3 regions of the Streptomyces sp. NPDC002669 genome follow, and region 1 is predicted to be linked to each of the others. Evidence: riboswitches for the same ligand, from Rfam matches in the RefSeq annotation. Region 1 holds a riboswitch; each other region holds the start of a gene.

Region 1 (5,549 bases):
CGCCTCATGCCCGCAGAACCCGAAGAAAAACCACCCACCGTCACACCCGTGCGCGTGGTCATCGCCCTCTGTCTCGTCGCCCCGTTCGTGGCGATGCTCTGGGTGAGTTCCTACGCGAAGGTGGACCCCACCTTCATCGGCATCCCGTTCTTCTACTGGTACCAGATGCTCTGGGTACTGATCTCCACCGCGCTCACGATGGTCGCGTACAAGCTGTGGCAGCGTGACCAGCGCGCCCGCAAGGGGGGTGCTTCCTCATGAAGGACGGTGTGAACGGCGTCGCGCTCGGCGTCTTCATCTTCTTCTTCGTCGCCGTCACGGTCATGGGGTTCATGGCGGCCCGCTGGCGCAAGGCGGAGAACGAGGCCAGTCTCGACGAATGGGGCCTGGGCGGACGGTCGTTCGGCACCTGGGTCACCTGGTTCCTGCTCGGCGGCGACCTGTACACCGCGTACACCTTCGTCGCCGTTCCCGCGGCGATCTACGCGGCGGGCGCGGCCGGCTTCTTCGCCGTGCCGTACACGATCCTCGTGTACCCGCTGATCTTCACCTTCCTGCCCCGGCTGTGGTCGGTCTCGCACAAGCACGGGTACGTCACCACCTCGGACTTCGTGCGCGGGCGGTTCGGCTCGAAGGGCCTGTCGCTGGCGGTCGCCCTCACCGGCATCCTCGCCACGATGCCGTACATCGCGCTCCAGCTCGTCGGCATCCAGGCGGTGCTGGACGTGATGGGCGTCGGCGGTGGCGAGAACACCCACTGGTTCATCAAGGACCTGCCGCTGCTGATCGCGTTCGCGGTGCTCGCCGCGTACACCTACTCGTCCGGACTGCGGGCCCCCGCGCTGATCGCGTTCGTCAAGGACGGGCTGATCTACCTGGTCATCGCGGTGGCGATCATCTACATCCCGATCAAGCTGGGCGGCTTCGACGACATCTTCGCCAAGGCGGGCGAGGCGTTCTCGCAGACCAACCCGGCCACCGGCAAACCGCGCGGCGCGCTCGCACCGGGCGAGGCGGGCCACTGGGGATACGCCACCCTGGCACTGGGCTCGGCACTGGCACTCTTCATGTACCCGCACTCGATCACGGCGACGCTCTCCAGCCGCAGCCGGAACGTGATCCGGCGCAACACCACGATCCTGCCGCTGTACTCGCTGATGCTGGGCCTGCTGGCGTTGCTCGGCTTCATGGCGATCGCCGCCGGGATCAAGGTGGACAACGGGCAGCTGGCCATTCCGCAGCTGTTCGAGAACATGTTCCCGGACTGGTTCGCGGGCGTCGCGTTCGCCGCCATCGGCATCGGTGCCCTGGTGCCCGCCGCGATCATGTCGATCGCCGCGGCCAACCTCTTCACCCGCAACATCTACAAGGACTTCCTGAAGCCGGACGCGACCCCGGAGCAGGAGACCAAGGTCTCCAAGCTGGTCTCGCTGCTGGTCAAGGTCGGGGCGCTCGCCTTCGTCCTCACGATGGACAAGACGGTCGCGATCAACTTCCAGCTGCTCGGCGGGATCTGGATCCTCCAGACGATGCCGGCCCTGGTCGGCGGCCTGTTCACCCGCTGGTTCCACCGCTGGGCGCTGCTCGCGGGCTGGGCCGTCGGCATGGTGTACGGGACGGTGGCCGCGTACGGCGTCGCCTCGCCGACACAGAAGCACTTCGGCGGCTCGTCCGCGGAGATCCCCGGCATCGGCGAGATCGGCTACATCGGTCTCACCGCGTTCGTGCTGAACGTGGTGGTCGTGGTGGTGCTCACCTTCGTCCTGAACGCCCTGAAGGCGCCCGCCGGGATCGACGAGACCTCGCCGTCCGACTACACGGCCGACGCGGGCGACCCGGGTGTCGCCACCGAGCTCCCGCCCGCCACGGCGGGTGCGCCCGGCGGCCACTGACGCCCGACCCGCACGAAAGGAACGGGCCGCCGGTCGTTCCCGGAAGGCCCGCAGGGCCCTTCCCGTCGGTCCGGATCGAACCGACCGACACAACATGTGGGGGCCGCCTCATCGGGCGGCCCCCACATGTATGCTCATCCTCGCTGTCGCCGCAGGGGAATCCGGTGCGAATCCGGAACTGTCCCGCAACGGTGTACTCAGTGCGCATTCGCGCACCCCGAACAAGTCCGAGGACCTGCCGGCAGCGCGTCCGGTTCGACCGATCCGGGCGCCAGACGTCCGGGCCTCGCGGTTGGGCCGGCGGACGCCGTGCGCGGTGCTGTCCCGTTCCCGGGCGCGCCCGCCCGGCCGCCCGTTCCCCCGCCGGCCCCGAGCCGAGCGAGGGAGAGCCCCCACGTGACCATCGCACCAGCCGATCCGGCATCGGTCGCCACGTCCACGGCCGCCGTTTCCGAGGCAGCCGCACCCGACGGACCGGGGGCCGCGCTGCTGCGGACCCTGACCGACCTCACCGCCGATCTGCCCGACACCGACCCCGGTCGCGTCGCCGCCGCCGCGCTGCGCGGCCGCAGCGCACGGGCGGACGAGGCCGAGCTGTGTTCGCTGGCCACCGAGGCCGCCGCCGGGCTGATCTCCGAGGACCCCGCCTACTCCCGGCTCGCCGCCCGGCTCCTGACCCGCGCCATCGCGGACGAGGCCGCCGGACAGGGCGCCGTCTCCTTCTCCGCCTCGGTCGCCGTCGGACACCGCGAGGGCCTGATCGCGGACCGCACGGCCGACTTCGTCGCCCGCAACGCGGACGCCCTCGACGCGCTGGTGGAGCGGGCGCTCGCCGACGGCGCCGACGACCGCTTCGGCTACTTCGGGCTGCGGACCCTGCACAGCCGCTACCTGCTGCGCCACCCGCACACCCGCCAGGTCGTCGAGACGCCGCAGCACTTCATGCTCCGGGTCGCGTCCGGGCTCGCCGAGGACGACTCCCCGCGCGCCGTGGACGAGGTCGCGGCGCTGTACGAGCTGATGAGCCGGCTCGACTACCTGCCCTCCTCGCCGACCCTCTTCAACTCCGGCACCCGGCACCCGCAGATGTCCTCCTGCTACCTGCTGGACTCCCCGCTCGACGAGCTGGACTCGATCTACGACCGCTACCACCAGGTGGCCCGGCTCTCCAAGCACGCCGGCGGCATCGGTCTGCCGTACTCCCGCATCCGTTCCCGGGGTTCGCTGATCCGCGGCACCAACGGGCACTCCAACGGCATCGTGCCGTTCCTGAAGACGCTCGACGCCTCGGTCGCCGCGGTCAACCAGGGCGGCCGGCGCAAGGGTGCCGCCGCGGTCTACCTGGAGACCTGGCACGCGGACATCGAGGAGTTCCTGGAGCTGCGGGACAACACGGGCGAGGACCAGCGGCGCACGCACAACCTCAACCTGGCGCACTGGATCCCGGACGAGTTCATGCGCCGGGTCGAGGCGGACGGCCGCTGGTCGCTGTTCTCGCCCGCCGACGTGCCCGAGCTGGTGGACCTGTGGGGCGAGGAGTTCGACGCCGCGTACCGGGCCGCCGAGGCGAAGGGGCTGGCCCGCAAGTCGATGCCCGCCCGTGAGCTGTACGGCCGGATGATGCGTACCCTCGCCCAGACCGGTCAGGGCTGGATGACGTTCAAGGACGCCGCCAACCGGACCGCCAACCAGACCGCCGAGCCGGGCCGCGTCGTCCACTCCTCGAACCTGTGCACGGAGATCCTGGAGGTCACCGACGACGGCGAGACGGCCGTCTGCAACCTGGGCTCGGTCAACCTCGGCGCGTTCGTCGTCGACGGTGCCATCGACTGGGAGCGGCTGGACGCCACCGTCCGCACCGCGGTGACCTTCCTGGACCGGGTCGTCGACATCAACTTCTACCCGACCGAGCAGGCCGCCCGCTCCAACGCCCGGTGGCGCCCGGTGGGCCTGGGAGCCATGGGTCTCCAGGACGTCTTCTTCCGGCTGCGGCTGCCGTTCGACTCCGCCGGGGCCCGCGCGCTCTCCACGAAGATCTCCGAGCGGATCATGCTCGCCGCGTACGAGGCGTCCTGCGACCTGGCCGAGCGGTCCGGCCCGCTGCCCGCCTGGGAGCAGACGCGCGCCGCGCGCGGGGTGCTGCACCCCGACCACTACGGCGTCGAGCCGAACTGGCCGGAGCGCTGGGACGCGCTGCGCGCCCGCGTCGCACGGACCGGGATGCGCAACTCGCTGCTGCTGGCCATCGCGCCGACGGCGACGATCGCCTCGATCGCGGGCGTGTACGAGTGCATCGAGCCGCAGGTCTCCAACCTCTTCAAGCGCGAGACGCTCAGCGGGGAGTTCCTCCAGGTCAACGCGTACCTGGTGGAGGACCTGAAGCGGCTGGGGGTGTGGGACGCGCGCACCCGGGAGGCGCTGCGCGAGGCGAGCGGCTCCGTGCAGGGCTTCGCCTGGATCCCCGAGGACGTGCGGGCGCTGTACCGCACGGCGTGGGAGATCCCGCAGCGCGGTCTGATCGACATGGCGGCGGCCCGTACCCCGTTCCTCGACCAGAGCCAGTCGCTGAACCTCTTCATGGAGACGCCGACGATCGGCAAGCTCTCCTCGATGTACGCGTACGCCTGGAAGCAGGGGCTGAAGACCACGTACTACCTGCGTTCGCGCCCGGCGACCCGGATCGCCCGGGCCGCGTCCGGCCAGGCGTCGGCCGCCGCCCCCGTCCCCGTACAGCAGGCTTCGGCGCCCGACGCGGACGCCATCGCCTGCTCCCTGGAAAACCCCGAGTCCTGCGAGGCCTGCCAGTAATGACCGCCAGCGAAGCGAAGAACCTGCTCGACCCGGGCTTCGAACTGACCCTGCGTCCCATGCGCTACCCGGACTTCTACGAGCGCTACCGGGACGCGATCAAGAACACCTGGACGGTGGAGGAGGTCGATCTGCACTCCGACGTGGCCGACCTCGCCAAGCTGTCGCCGGGCGAGCAGCACCTGATCGGCCGGCTCGTCGCGTTCTTCGCCACGGGTGACTCGATCGTCTCCAACAACCTCGTGCTGACGCTGTACAAGCACATCAACTCCCCCGAGGCGCGGCTGTACCTGTCGCGGCAGCTCTTCGAGGAAGCCGTGCACGTCCAGTTCTATCTGACGCTGCTGGACACCTACCTGCCCGATCCGGACGACCGGGCGGCGGCGTTCGACGCGGTCGAGGAGATCCCCTCGATCCGGGAGAAGGCACAGTTCTGCTTCCGGTGGATGGACTCGGTCGAGAAGATCGAGCGGCTGGAGACGAAGGCCGACCGCCGCCGCTTCCTGCTGAACCTGATCTGCTTCGCGGCGTGCATCGAGGGGCTGTTCTTCTACGGCGCGTTCGCCTACGTCTACTGGTTCCGCTCGCGGGGGCTGCTGCACGGTCTCGCCACGGGCACCAACTGGGTGTTCCGGGACGAGACGATGCACATGAACTTCGCCTTCGAGGTCGTGGACACCGTCCGCAAGGAGGAGCCGGACCTCTTCGACGAGGAGCTCCAGCAGCAGGTCACGGACATGCTCAAGGAGGCCGTCGAGGCGGAGCTGCAGTTCGGCCGCGACCTGTGCGGCGAGGGCCTGCCCGGCATGAACACCGAGTCGATGCGGCAGTACCTGGAGTGCGTCGCCG
Region 2 (5,549 bases), on a different contig from region 1:
GCCATGCCTGTCACCGGACCGGCAAGCGTCGTGAAGAACACAACACCGGGCGCGGCGCGAAGCGCCGGCCCGGTGTCAGGTGTCGGGTTGCGATGGGCCGCCGGTCCGGTGGCCGGTGCCGGCGGGCCCGTCGACCCCATCGGTCAGCCCTGTGATGCCTGCTGGCTCATCAGGCACTGCGTCAGCGTCATGCCCGAACGGTTCAGCTCGTACAGGACGCGCGTACCGGCCCGGTGGCGTTGCACCACACCGGCCGAGACCAGTGCCGAGAGATGCTGGGAGACCGTGCTCGCGGCGAGTCCCAGATGGTCGGCGAGCGCGGAGGTGGTGATCGGTTCGGCCAGTTCGCGTACGACCGAGGCGCGCCCCCGGCCCAGCAGGATCGCCAGGCGGTCCTCGCGCCGGTCCTGCGCGGTGCCCTCCCGCACCGGGCCGGTACGGCCGGTGTGCAGGAGCCCCGCTCCCCGTGCCGCGAAGGAGACCGTGGTCCGGCCGCCGGCGACCGACCACCAGTGGGTGCCGTCCGCGAACATCATCGGCACGGCGGTCAACCGCCCCGCTTCGTCGGCGTGTTCGAGCGGCAGACCCAGTTCATGGAGGAGCGCCGCTCCCCCGCTCATCGCCAGGGTGCGCGAGCGGAAGAGGATCTCCTCCTCCAGGCAGCGCGTCAGTCCGGCCTCGCGCGGTTCGATCGCGACGCGCCAGAAGTTCGCGAAATCGGCTGCCAAGTAATGGAGTTGACTCTCCGGGTCACGGATCAGCGCGGCGATCGGAGGATCCTCGACGGGCGCCGGGTACTCCCGGGCGATCTCGTCGCGGACCGGGGCGGCCGGGGTGCGCGCCAGTTCGTCCAGCTCCTCCGCGATCCCCGTCCGCCGCGCGGCGATGCCCGCCCCCAGGAACGAGGGGACGCGCCCCCGCCGCCGGGCCAGGGCGACCACGGACCTCAGGCGCGGCGTCAGCGCCCCGTGCGCCTCGCGGGCCCAGGAACGGTGGGGCCAGGGGGCGTCGGGGCCGTACCGGGTCAACAGCGCGACTGCACCGAACGCCTGCCACAGATCGCACAGCGCCAGCCGTACGTCGGGCTGCTGTCGGTCCATCAGCCCTCCAGGTCCGCACGTCGACGCACCGGAGCGAACACTCCGGCAAAGAGCCGACGGACCGTCAACTCCCATGCTCTGAAGTCGTGTTCACTTCGAATGAGCGACGCTTCGGCGCCGGAAGCGCATGACGGATCGAACATGAACCCCGCCCACCCCTCGTGGTCCAGACCAATGATGCACGAGCTTTCGGCACCCGCACGACGACTGTCAATAACGTTGTGCCCCAGGTCACACGACCGTCACTCGGGGCGAGCGCCCGGGCGCGGAAGGTAGCCTTCTCTGGTCTAGACATGTTGCCTGAAAGTGTGTTGACTTCCCGCCGGGAAGCGCCCTCTGAAGAGCCCCCACCAGGCCAACCGTCCTCCGGGAGACACCTTTCGGCCCCTCTCCCGTCACTCCGCCGCAACCTCCGTCCGATCCGCGGGGCGCCCTCGTCGGCGCGGTCGCGGCAGGACCGGGGCCGCCCCGGTTCACCCCGTCCGGGGACCGGCGGTCGCCTCGTCCAGGGCCTCGGCGACGGCCTCCAGGACCTCGACCGGACGCAACAGGTCCTCGTGCCCGAGGGGCTGCCTGCCCGTACGGGCCATCTCCAGGAACGCTTCGAGGCCCGGTACGCAGTAGTCCGCGCCGGGGACGAGCGTCCGCTGGGCCATGGCCTCACGGGTGAGGGCCATCGCGTGGAACGGGATCTGCTCCGTGCCGCCCGGCCGGACGAGGTTCACCACGACCCGGGTGCCGCCCGCGGTGAACGACGCGGTGACGGTGGTGTCGGTGAGGTCCGTGCGGATGCCCGAGATCGCTCCGGGTGCGAGCCGGAGGGCGATGTCCACCGCGTGGATCCCGTAGAAGAAGATTCCGTCGTACTCGCTGTCGGGGTCGGCGGGCCCGGACACGACGACCAGATGCGGTGCACCGTTCGCCGCCGACCGGGCCGCGAGTTCCTCGGTGTCCGGGATCCAGCGGAGCGCCGAGGACGAGGTGAGCGGCGCGCCGTGGGCGAGCGCGGTGTCGACCATGGCCCGGGCGTCCTCGGTGGTGCGGGCGAGCGGCTTGTCGACGAACACCGCGAGGCCCTCGGCCAGGAAGGGGACCGCGAGGTCGCGGTGGCGCGTGCCGTACCGGTCCGCGACGACGACGGCGTCGACCAGTCCGAGCAGCCCGGTGGGCTCGTCGACGATGCTCGTGATCCCGCCGGTGGCCGCCAGGGCGTCGTTGCGCGGACCGGGCCCGCCGCTGAGCGCCACGACGCGCGCGTCACCGGCCGCTCCGTCGACGTTGAGGTGGCGGACGATCTGGTCGACGTGGCTGCTGTCGGTGCCGACGATCCCGATGCGCATCCGGAGACGTTCCCTTCATCGGTGGCGGCGACCCGCCCGCCCGTGGTGCGGCATCGAGTCTCGCACAGGGGCGAACGGCCCCGGCCCGCGCCGCCAGGAGTGCCGTGCGGCAGCGCCACCGGACGCGGCTCCTCGGCCACCGCCACCTACCGATGGCTGTCGCCATCCGCGCAGGTGACCGACACAGCGCCCCGGCCCCTGCGCGCAGGTGCGCGGGCGTGCGGAAACGGGCGTGGTGCACCCGGCATCGCGCCCGGTACGCGCGGGCGCGCAGGCGTGCGCGCGGCGCTCCCCGCCCCCTCCCGGCGTGGTTGTCACCACCCCGGGCCAGGCATTACTGTCACCACGCCTTGGTGAACGGGAAATCCGGTGCGATACCGGTGCGGCCCTCGCCACTGTGATCGGGAAGTCCGGCTCCAGCCCCCTGCGGGCAGCCACTGGGTCCTCGGACCCGGGAAGGCGGAGCACGGGCGGTGGTACCCGTCAGCCAGGAGACCGGCCAAGGCGCGTCAACCATCCACGAGGTGCTGGAGAGGGTCTACTGAGCCATGCACATAGCCGAGGGCTTTCTGCCTCCGGCGCACGCGATCGCCTGGGGCGTCGCGTCCGCGCCGTTCGTCGTACACGGAGTACGGTCACTCACCCGTGAGGTCAAGGAACACCCGGAGAGCACCCTGCTCCTCGGCGCGTCCGGTGCCTTCACCTTCGTCCTGTCGGCCCTGAAACTCCCTTCGGTGACCGGGAGCTGCTCGCATCCCACCGGTACCGGGCTGGGCGCCATCCTCTTCCGGCCGCCGATCATGGCGGTGCTCGGCACCATCACCCTGCTCTTCCAGGCGCTGCTGCTGGCCCACGGCGGCCTGACCACGCTCGGCGCCAACGTCTTCTCGATGGCGATCGTCGGCCCCTGGGCCGGATACGCGCTGTACCGGCTGCTGCGGCGGTTCGAGGTGCCGCTGATGGTGGCGGTGTTCTTCGCCGCGTTCGTCGCCGACCTCTCCACCTACTGCGTCACCAGTGTGCAGCTGGCGCTGGCCTTCCCCGACCCCAGCAGCGGATTCCTGGGCGCGCTCGGCAAGTTCGGCTCCATCTTCGCCGTCACCCAGATCCCGCTCGCGGTGAGCGAGGGCCTGCTGACGGTGGTCGTGATGCGGCTGCTGGTGCAGTCCAGCAAGGGGGAACTGACCCGGCTGGGTGTGTTCCTGACCCGCCGGGCGACCCCGGACGGCGCGCCCGGGGGAGTGGCCCGATGAGCCGTAACGCGAAGATCAACGCCCTGTTGCTGCTCGTCGTGGCCGCGCTCGCGGTCCTGCCGCTGGCGCTCGGCCTCGGCGACCACAAGGAGGAGCCGTTCGCGGGCGCCGACGCCGAGGCGGAAACGGCGATCACCGAGATCGAACCGGACTACGAGCCCTGGTTCTCGCCCCTGTACGAACCGCCCTCCGGCGAGATCGAGTCGGCGCTCTTCGCCCTCCAGGCCGCGCTCGGCGCGGGCGTCCTCGCCTACTACTTCGGGCTGCGCCGGGGCCGCCGCCAGGGCGCGGAACTCGCGCAGGCGCAGGAGCGGGCACGGCGGGACACCGATGGCACGTCCCTCGGCGCCGACGGCTCCCCCGCCGGGGAAGCCTGAGCCCGCCGCATGCTGCCGATCGACGAGGCGGCGCACAGCAACCGCTGGCGCCGCCGTCACCCCGTGGACAAGGCCGTGCTCGGACTCGGGCTCACCGTGCTCGCGATCTCGCTGCCGCCCTGGCCCGGCGCGGCGCTCGTCCTGGTGACGGCGCTCGTGCTGCTGACCGGCCCGGCGGGCGTGCCGGGCCGGCGGCTGTGGCGGGCGTACCGGGTGCCGTTGGGGTTCTGCGTGACCGGGGCGGCCACCCTGCTGGTGCAGGTCGGCGGCCCCGACGGGTTCGTGGCCCTCGCCGACGACGGGCCGGTCCGGGCGGGAGAACTCCTGCTGCGCACCTCGGCCGCCTCCCTCGGGGTGCTGCTGTTCGCCTTCACCACACCGATGTCCGACCTGCTGCCGCGCCTGGTGCGGGCCGGGGTGCCCGCTCCGGTCGTGGACGTCGCCCTGGTGACGTACCGCATGAGTTTCCTGCTGCTCGACTCCATGCGCCTGATCCGTCAGGCGCAGGCGGCCCGGCTCGGGCACACCACGCGGGCCGCCGCCTGGCGTTCCCTCGGCGGGCTCGGCGCCACCGCGTTCGTCCGGGCCTTCGACCGGGCGGCGCGGCTCCAGGCCGGGCTCGCCGGCCGGGGCTACGACGGCACCCTGCGCGTCCTGGTGCCCGAGGCCCGGGTCTCCGTCCCCTTCACCGCGGCGAGCCTCGCGCTGCTCGCGGCACTGACCGTCATCACCCTCGTACTGGAAAGGCCGCTGTCATGAGCGAGCCCGCCGCCCTGGTCGCCCTGCGGGGCGCGTCCTTCTCGTACGAGGACGGGCCGACCGTGCTCGACGGCCTCGACTTCGAGGTGCGCGAGGGGCGCGCGCTCGCGCTGCTGGGCCGCAACGGCAGCGGCAAGACCACACTGATGCGGCTGCTCAGCGGCGGGCTGCGGCCGCGTACCGGGCAACTGACCGTCGAGGGGAACCCTGTCGCGTACGACCGCAAGGGGCTGACCCGGCTGCGCACGACCGTGCAACTGGTGGTGCAGGACCCCGACGACCAGCTCTTCGCCGCGTCCGTCCTCCAGGACGTGTCCTTCGGCCCGCTCAACCTGGGCCTGCCCGACGCCGAGGTGCGGGCGCGCGTCGACGAGGCGCTCACCGCCCTGGACATCGGCGCGCTGGCCGACCGCCCCACCCATCTGCTGTCCTACGGGCAGCGCAAGCGGACCGCGATCGCCGGCGCCGTCGCCATGCGGCCCCGGGTGCTGATCCTCGACGAGCCGACCGCCGGCCTCGACCCGGACGGTCAGGAGCGGCTGCTCGACACCCTCGACCGGCTCCGTGCGAACGGCACCACCGTCGTCATGGCCACCCATGACGTCGATCTCGCCCTGCGCTGGGCCGACGACGCCGCACTCCTCACCCCGTCCGGCGCGCACCTCGGCCCGGCACCCGCCGCCCTCGCCCGCACGGACCTGCTCCGACAGGCGGGGCTGC
Region 3 (5,549 bases), on a different contig from region 1:
TCATCCTGTCCGACGACGGCGGTGAAGGGGTACGGCGTACTCACGGTGCCTCCTTGGAGGAACGAGGGGCGGCGGTCCCGCCGGTGTCGGAGCCCGTCGGGGCCGGGACGCCGGCCGGGGCCGACGGCACCGTCCGGGACGCTCCCGGCGCGGTGCCCGAAGGGGTGTTCATGCGCGCGCCCCGGGTGCCGGGGGCGCGCCGGGCGGAAGGAAGGGCAGGCCCGACGGCGCGCCCGACTCGATGAGCCGCAGCAGCGCGTCGGTGTCGGCGTGTTCCTCGATCAGGTCGCCGAGCCGGTCGAGCTGCTCCTCCCGCAGCGCGCCGAAGGCGGTGTCGGGGGCGGGGACGAAACGCCGGCCCGCGGCCCGCGCCACCTCGGCCAGGAAGCGGCGGCGGAACGCGTCGCTCTCCAGCGAGCCGTGCCAGTGGGTGCCCCACACGGCACCGACCCGGCACCCGTCCAGGAACGGCTCCCCGCCGTGCACGTCCGCGACGCCGTGGTGGATCTCGTACCCCTCGACGGGCGCGCCGAGGGCCTCGCCGGCGGGACGGGCGAGGGTCTTCTCGCGGTCGAATCGGATGCGTACGGGCAGCAGGCCCAGCCCCTCGACCCGGCCCGCGCGGGACTCGACCTCGTCCTCGATGTGCTCGCCCAGGACCTGGAAGCCGCCGCAGATGCCGAGGACCGGCAGGCCCTCGGCCGCGCGCCGCACCAGCGCGTCGGCGAGACCCCGCTCGCGCAGCCAGGCCAGCGCCTTCACGGTGCCGCGGGTCCCCGGCACCACGACGAGGTCGGCGTCGGACAGCTCCTCGGCCCGGTCCACGAACCGGACGACGACGCCGGGCTCGGCGGCCAGCGCGTCCACGTCGGTGAAGTTCGACATCAGGGGCACCGCGCACACCGCGACCCGCAGCACGTCCTCGCCGTGCGGCGGGGCGACGACCGACTCGCGCACCGCGCCGCGCAGCGAGACCCGCAGCCCGTCCTCCTCGTCGATGCCGAGGCCGTGGGCGAAGGGCAGCACCCCGTACGTCCCCCGCCCGGTGAGCCCGCGCAGCATCTCCATGCCCGGCTCCAGCAGCGACACGTCGCCGCGGAACTTGTTCACCAGGTAGCCCGCGATCAGCGCCTGGTCCTCGGGGGCCAGCAGCGCCGTCGTGCCGAAGAACGAGGCGAAGACCCCGCCGCGGTCGATGTCGCCGACCACCACCACGGGAAAGCCCGCCGCCCGCGCGACCCCCATGTTCACGATGTCCGTGCGCCGCAGATTGATCTCGGCCGGACTGCCCGCCCCTTCGCAGATCACCGCGTCATACGTGCCCCGCAGCTGCTCCAGGCAGTCCACGACCGTGGAGAACAGCGCCTCCTGCCGGCCGCCGTGGTAGCCGCGCGCGCTCATCTCGCCGACCGGCTTCCCCATCAGGACGACCTGGCTGGAGCGGTCGCCGCCCGGCTTGAGCAGCACCGGGTTCATCAGCGCGGACGGCTCCACCCGGGCGGCCCGGGCCTGCATGGCCTGGGCGCGCCCGATCTCGGCGCCCTCATGGGTGACGAACGAGTTCAGCGACATGTTCTGCGCCTTGAAGGGCGCCACCTTCACGCCCCGGCGCACCAGCCAGCGGCAGATGCCCGCGGTGACGACGCTCTTGCCGGCGTCGGAGGTGGTTCCGGCGATCAGCAGCCCGCCGCTCATGGGTTTCTCCGTCCTGGGATGAGAGATCCGGGGGTGCGGGGTCCGGAGGTGCGGGGGCCGGCCCCGTCGGTCACGGCCGTCCGGCGCCCCGCGATCCGCCGGGCGGCGAGCGACACGCCGAACCGGCCCACCGCGCACACGCCCAGGGCCAGCACGCCCACCCGGCGCGACAGCCGCACCGCGCGCTCGATGTCCGCGGCCTCCACCGCCCGGCCGGCCTCCCCGTTGAGCACGGGACGGTGCTCGACCCGGCCGCCGTACGCGAGGGTCCCGCCGAGCCGTACGCCGAGCGCGCCCGCGAACGCGGCCTCCACCGGGCCCGCGTTGGGGCTCGGGTGACGGCTGGCATCGGCCCGCCAGGCCCGTACCGCCGCGCCCGGCCGGCCTCCCGCGGCCACGGCGAGCAGGGCGGTCAGCCGGGCGCCGGGCCAGCCCGCGAGGTCGTCGAGGCGGGCCGAGGCCCAGCCGTAGCGCCGGTACCGGGGCGACTTGTGGCCGACCATGGCGTCCAGGGTGTTGACGGCCCGGAAACCGGCCAGTCCGGGCACCCCGCCCAGGGCACCCCACACCAGAGCGCCGACCACGGCGTCCGAGGTGTTCTCGGCCACGGACTCCACCACGGCGCGGGCGATCTGCGGTCCGTCGAGGGACTGCGGGTCGCGCCCGCACAGGTGCGGCAGCCGTTCGCGGGCCAGCTCGATGTCGCCGGTCGCCAGGGCGTCGCCGATGGCCCGCGCCTCGCGGCCCAGGGACGTGCCGCCGACGACGGACCAGGTGGTGGCGGCGGTCAGCGCGACGGAGGCGGCGGGGCGCTCGCGCAGGGCGCGGGCCACCAGCGCGGCACCGCCCGCGACGCCTCCGGCACAGACGAGGGCGTGCAGCGCGCCCCACCCGCGGTGGTCGTGCCACAGACGGCGCTCGACGCCCGCCGCGGCCCGCCCGAACCCGGCCACCGGATGCCCCCTGCGGGGGTCACCGAGCAGCAGGTCGCCGAGCAGACCGGCGGCGGCGCCGTACGCGAAGACGCGGTCGGCTCGCACGCTCAACCGGCCGTCGTGCCTCGGAGGATCCCGGTACGGGCGGCTCTCGGCGAGAGCGCCCCGACGACGGACGCACGGCAGCCAGGCATGGCGATATGTCCTCACTCAGGGTCCGCGCCCTGGTTCGACGTGACCGGCGACGAGAGTCTCCTGGCTCCCGGATCCGCGGTGCCCCCGGCCTTCCAGCCCGCTCGCGCGTGCCGTGACTTCCGGTGTTGGGGGACCGCTCCCCGGTGACAGTGGCGGGACCGCGCCGGATTCGCACCGGCTTCCTCTGCTGTCGCCGTGATTGGCTCCGGCAGTCCACCACGCCCCGCGAACGCCCGTCAACCTGCCGTTGACCTGCGACGGTGCAGTGTGCTGAGACCCACATCGCCCCGGGCGCACGGCAAAGGGCCGGACACCCCGCGGGTGTCCGGCCCTCCGTGCCGTGTGCGCTCAGCCGTGATGCATGTGTTCAGGCGCGATGCGTGTGCCCGGCGTGACGCGTGTGTTCAGGCGACGATCAGGAAGATCCCGTACGCGACCGCCGCCGCGCACAGCGCGAAGCAGGCGTACGCCCCGGCGCGGGCCAGCAGTACCGAGCCGCCGGAGCCGCCCTGCGCCGCCGGTTCGGCCTGCTTGGAGAGGCCGACGATGCCGAGGGTGAAGAGGCCCACCAGGGCGACGGTGACCACGAGGGAGACGCCGAACACGGAACCGAGGGCTGCCCAGTCGATTTTCATGCTGATTCCTTAGACGGCCGGCCTGGACGGCCCGCTCAGACGGTGGCGGGTCGCGCCGGGTCCTGGGTGGTGGTGGTTGCGGCCGGGGCCGCGATGGTGGCCGTGAGGTTCTGGACCGGTGCCTGGGCCGCGGTGGGCGGCGGGCTGACGGCGGCGATGGCCGTGGTGATGACGCCCGCGGGCTCGGCGTCGCCGTCCGCCGGGGCGACGTCGCCGTGGCCGACCGGCTTGCGGCGCGAGATCAGCCAGATCGAGCCGGAACCCGCGATCAGCAGCGCCGCGACGACGACGACACCCCAGGTGCCCTGCTTGGTGAGGAGCTCGGCGCCCGCGCCGACCAGACCGGCGGCCGGGAGGGTCAGACCCCAGGCGACGAACATCCGGGTGGCGGTGGACCAGCGGACCACACCGCCCTGCCGGCCGAGGCCCGCGCCCATCACGGCGCCGGAGCAGGACTGGGTGGTGGAGAGGGAGAAACCGAGGTGCGAGGAGGCCAGGATGACCGTGGCCGCGCTGGTCTGGGCGGCGAAGCCCTGCGGCGGCCGGAGGTCGGTGAGACCGCTGCCCATGGTGCGGATGATGCGCCAGCCGCCCAGGTAGGTGCCGAGGGCGATGGCCAGACCGGCGGACACGATCACCCAGACCGGCGGGTTGGAACCGGGGCTCAGGACGCCGCCGGTGACCAGGGCCAGGGTGATGATGCCCATGGTCTTCTGCGCGTCGTTGGTGCCGTGGGCGAGGGAGACCAGTCCGGCCGAGGCGATCTGACCGGCGCGGTAACCCTTGGCGGTGGCCTTCTCCTGGGCGTCGTTGCGGATCTTCCCGCCGATCCGGTACGTCAGCCTGGTGGCCAGCAGCGCGGCCAGTCCGGCGACGATCGGGGCGGCGACCGCGGGGAGCAGCACCTTGGTGACCACGGTGCCGCCGTTGACGGAGGACCAGCCGGCCGACATGACGGCCGCGCCGATCAGGCCGCCGAACAGGGCGTGCGAGGAGCTGGACGGGAGTCCGACCAGCCAGGTCAGCAGATTCCACAGAATGGCGCCGACGAGTGCCGCGAAGATCACTTCTGTGCGCAGCCCGTCCTCGTTGATGATCCCGCCGGAGATCGTCTTGGCGACCTCCACCGACAGGAACGCGCCGACGAGATTGAGAACGGCGGACATGGCCACCGCTGTCTTCGGTCTGAGTGCACCGGTCGAGATGGTCGTCGCCATCGCGTTCGCGGTGTCATGGAAACCGTTCGTGAAATCGAACACTAGAGCTGTCACGATCACAATCGCGAGGAGCAGCGTGATGTGTTCCATTTACCCAGGCAATCGTTCGACGTCATTGGTGCGTAGACCGTAGGCAACCTTAGTGAACGGAAGGTGAACTGGGCAGGGCGCTGCGGTGTTGCCAAGCGATTGGTGTCATTCCGCTTATCTCCGTTCGCGGTCGGCGGCGGGGCCTCGGCCATCCGTTCGACCGAGGGGGCCGCCGCCGGGCGGACCGGCTTCCGGCCCCGCCCGGAACCCGTCGCTCCGTCGGGGGCGCCCCCGGGCCGCGAGCCGCCCGCACCCGGGGAAAGGAACCGGCCACCGACCGGTCCCCACTGCGTCCGTCCCGGCCGAACGCGTGTCCGTCCGTCCTCCGGCCTGACAGGATCGGCGCATGAGCGATCAGCAGCGGGACGCGATCGGGCGGGCCTGGGACGGTGTCGTCGCCACCGCCCGCAGGACGGCGGCCGAGGGCCTCGTCGTCGGGACCTCGGGGAACGTGTCGGCCCGGGTCGGCGACACGGTCCTGGTCACCCCGAGCGGAGTGCCGTACGACCGGCTGGGTCCGCAGGACGCCGTCGGCGTCGACCTGGCGGGCCACCGCGTCCTGGGCGAACTGGCCCCGACCAGCGAACTCCCGCTCCACCTCGCGGTCTACCGGAACACCGACGCGTCCGCCGTCGTGCACACCCACGCGGTGCACGCCACGGCCGTCTCCACCCTGGTCCCCGAGGTCCCGCCGGTCCACTACGCCGCCGCCATGCTCGGCGGGACCGTCCGGGTCGCGGCCTACGCGCGCTACGGCACCGACGAACTGGCCGCGAACATGC

What was found. A riboswitch is a leader RNA that binds a small molecule or an ion and turns the genes downstream of it on or off. The one in region 1 is predicted to bind cobalamin.
Region 2: linked by a shared signal. The riboswitch ahead of ACFYW1_RS02440 (energy-coupling factor ABC transporter permease) and the one ahead of ACFYW1_RS11355 (ribonucleoside-diphosphate reductase subunit alpha) in region 1 are both predicted to bind cobalamin.
Region 3: linked by a shared signal. The riboswitch ahead of ACFYW1_RS05105 (cobalamin biosynthesis protein) and the one ahead of ACFYW1_RS11355 (ribonucleoside-diphosphate reductase subunit alpha) in region 1 are both predicted to bind cobalamin.

The regions. Positions count from the first base shown of each region.
Region 1 is NZ_JBIAQQ010000006.1:66,324-71,872, reverse strand. It holds gene ACFYW1_RS11365 (DUF3311 domain-containing protein) at 7-261, shown strand; gene mctP (monocarboxylate uptake permease MctP) at 258-1,892, shown strand; cobalamin riboswitch at 2,020-2,150, shown strand; gene ACFYW1_RS11355 (ribonucleoside-diphosphate reductase subunit alpha) at 2,289-4,700, shown strand; gene ACFYW1_RS11350 (ribonucleotide-diphosphate reductase subunit beta) at 4,700-5,549, shown strand, end outside.
Region 2 is NZ_JBIAQQ010000001.1:551,155-556,703, forward strand. It holds gene ACFYW1_RS02430 (ArsR/SmtB family transcription factor) at 144-1,100, opposite strand; gene ACFYW1_RS02435 (Gfo/Idh/MocA family protein) at 1,574-2,440, opposite strand; cobalamin riboswitch at 2,775-2,959, shown strand; gene ACFYW1_RS02440 (energy-coupling factor ABC transporter permease) at 2,989-3,693, shown strand; gene ACFYW1_RS02445 (energy-coupling factor ABC transporter substrate-binding protein) at 3,690-4,070, shown strand; gene cbiQ (cobalt ECF transporter T component CbiQ) at 4,080-4,829, shown strand; gene ACFYW1_RS02455 (energy-coupling factor ABC transporter ATP-binding protein) at 4,826-5,549, shown strand, end outside.
Region 3 is NZ_JBIAQQ010000003.1:56,019-61,567, reverse strand. It holds gene ACFYW1_RS05115 (putative cobaltochelatase) at 1-44, opposite strand, end outside; gene ACFYW1_RS05110 (cobyric acid synthase) at 169-1,695, opposite strand; gene ACFYW1_RS05105 (cobalamin biosynthesis protein) at 1,692-2,735, opposite strand; cobalamin riboswitch at 2,879-3,011, opposite strand; gene ACFYW1_RS05100 (hypothetical protein) at 3,230-3,460, opposite strand; gene ACFYW1_RS05095 (anion permease) at 3,496-4,767, opposite strand; gene ACFYW1_RS05090 (class II aldolase/adducin family protein) at 5,114-5,549, shown strand, end outside.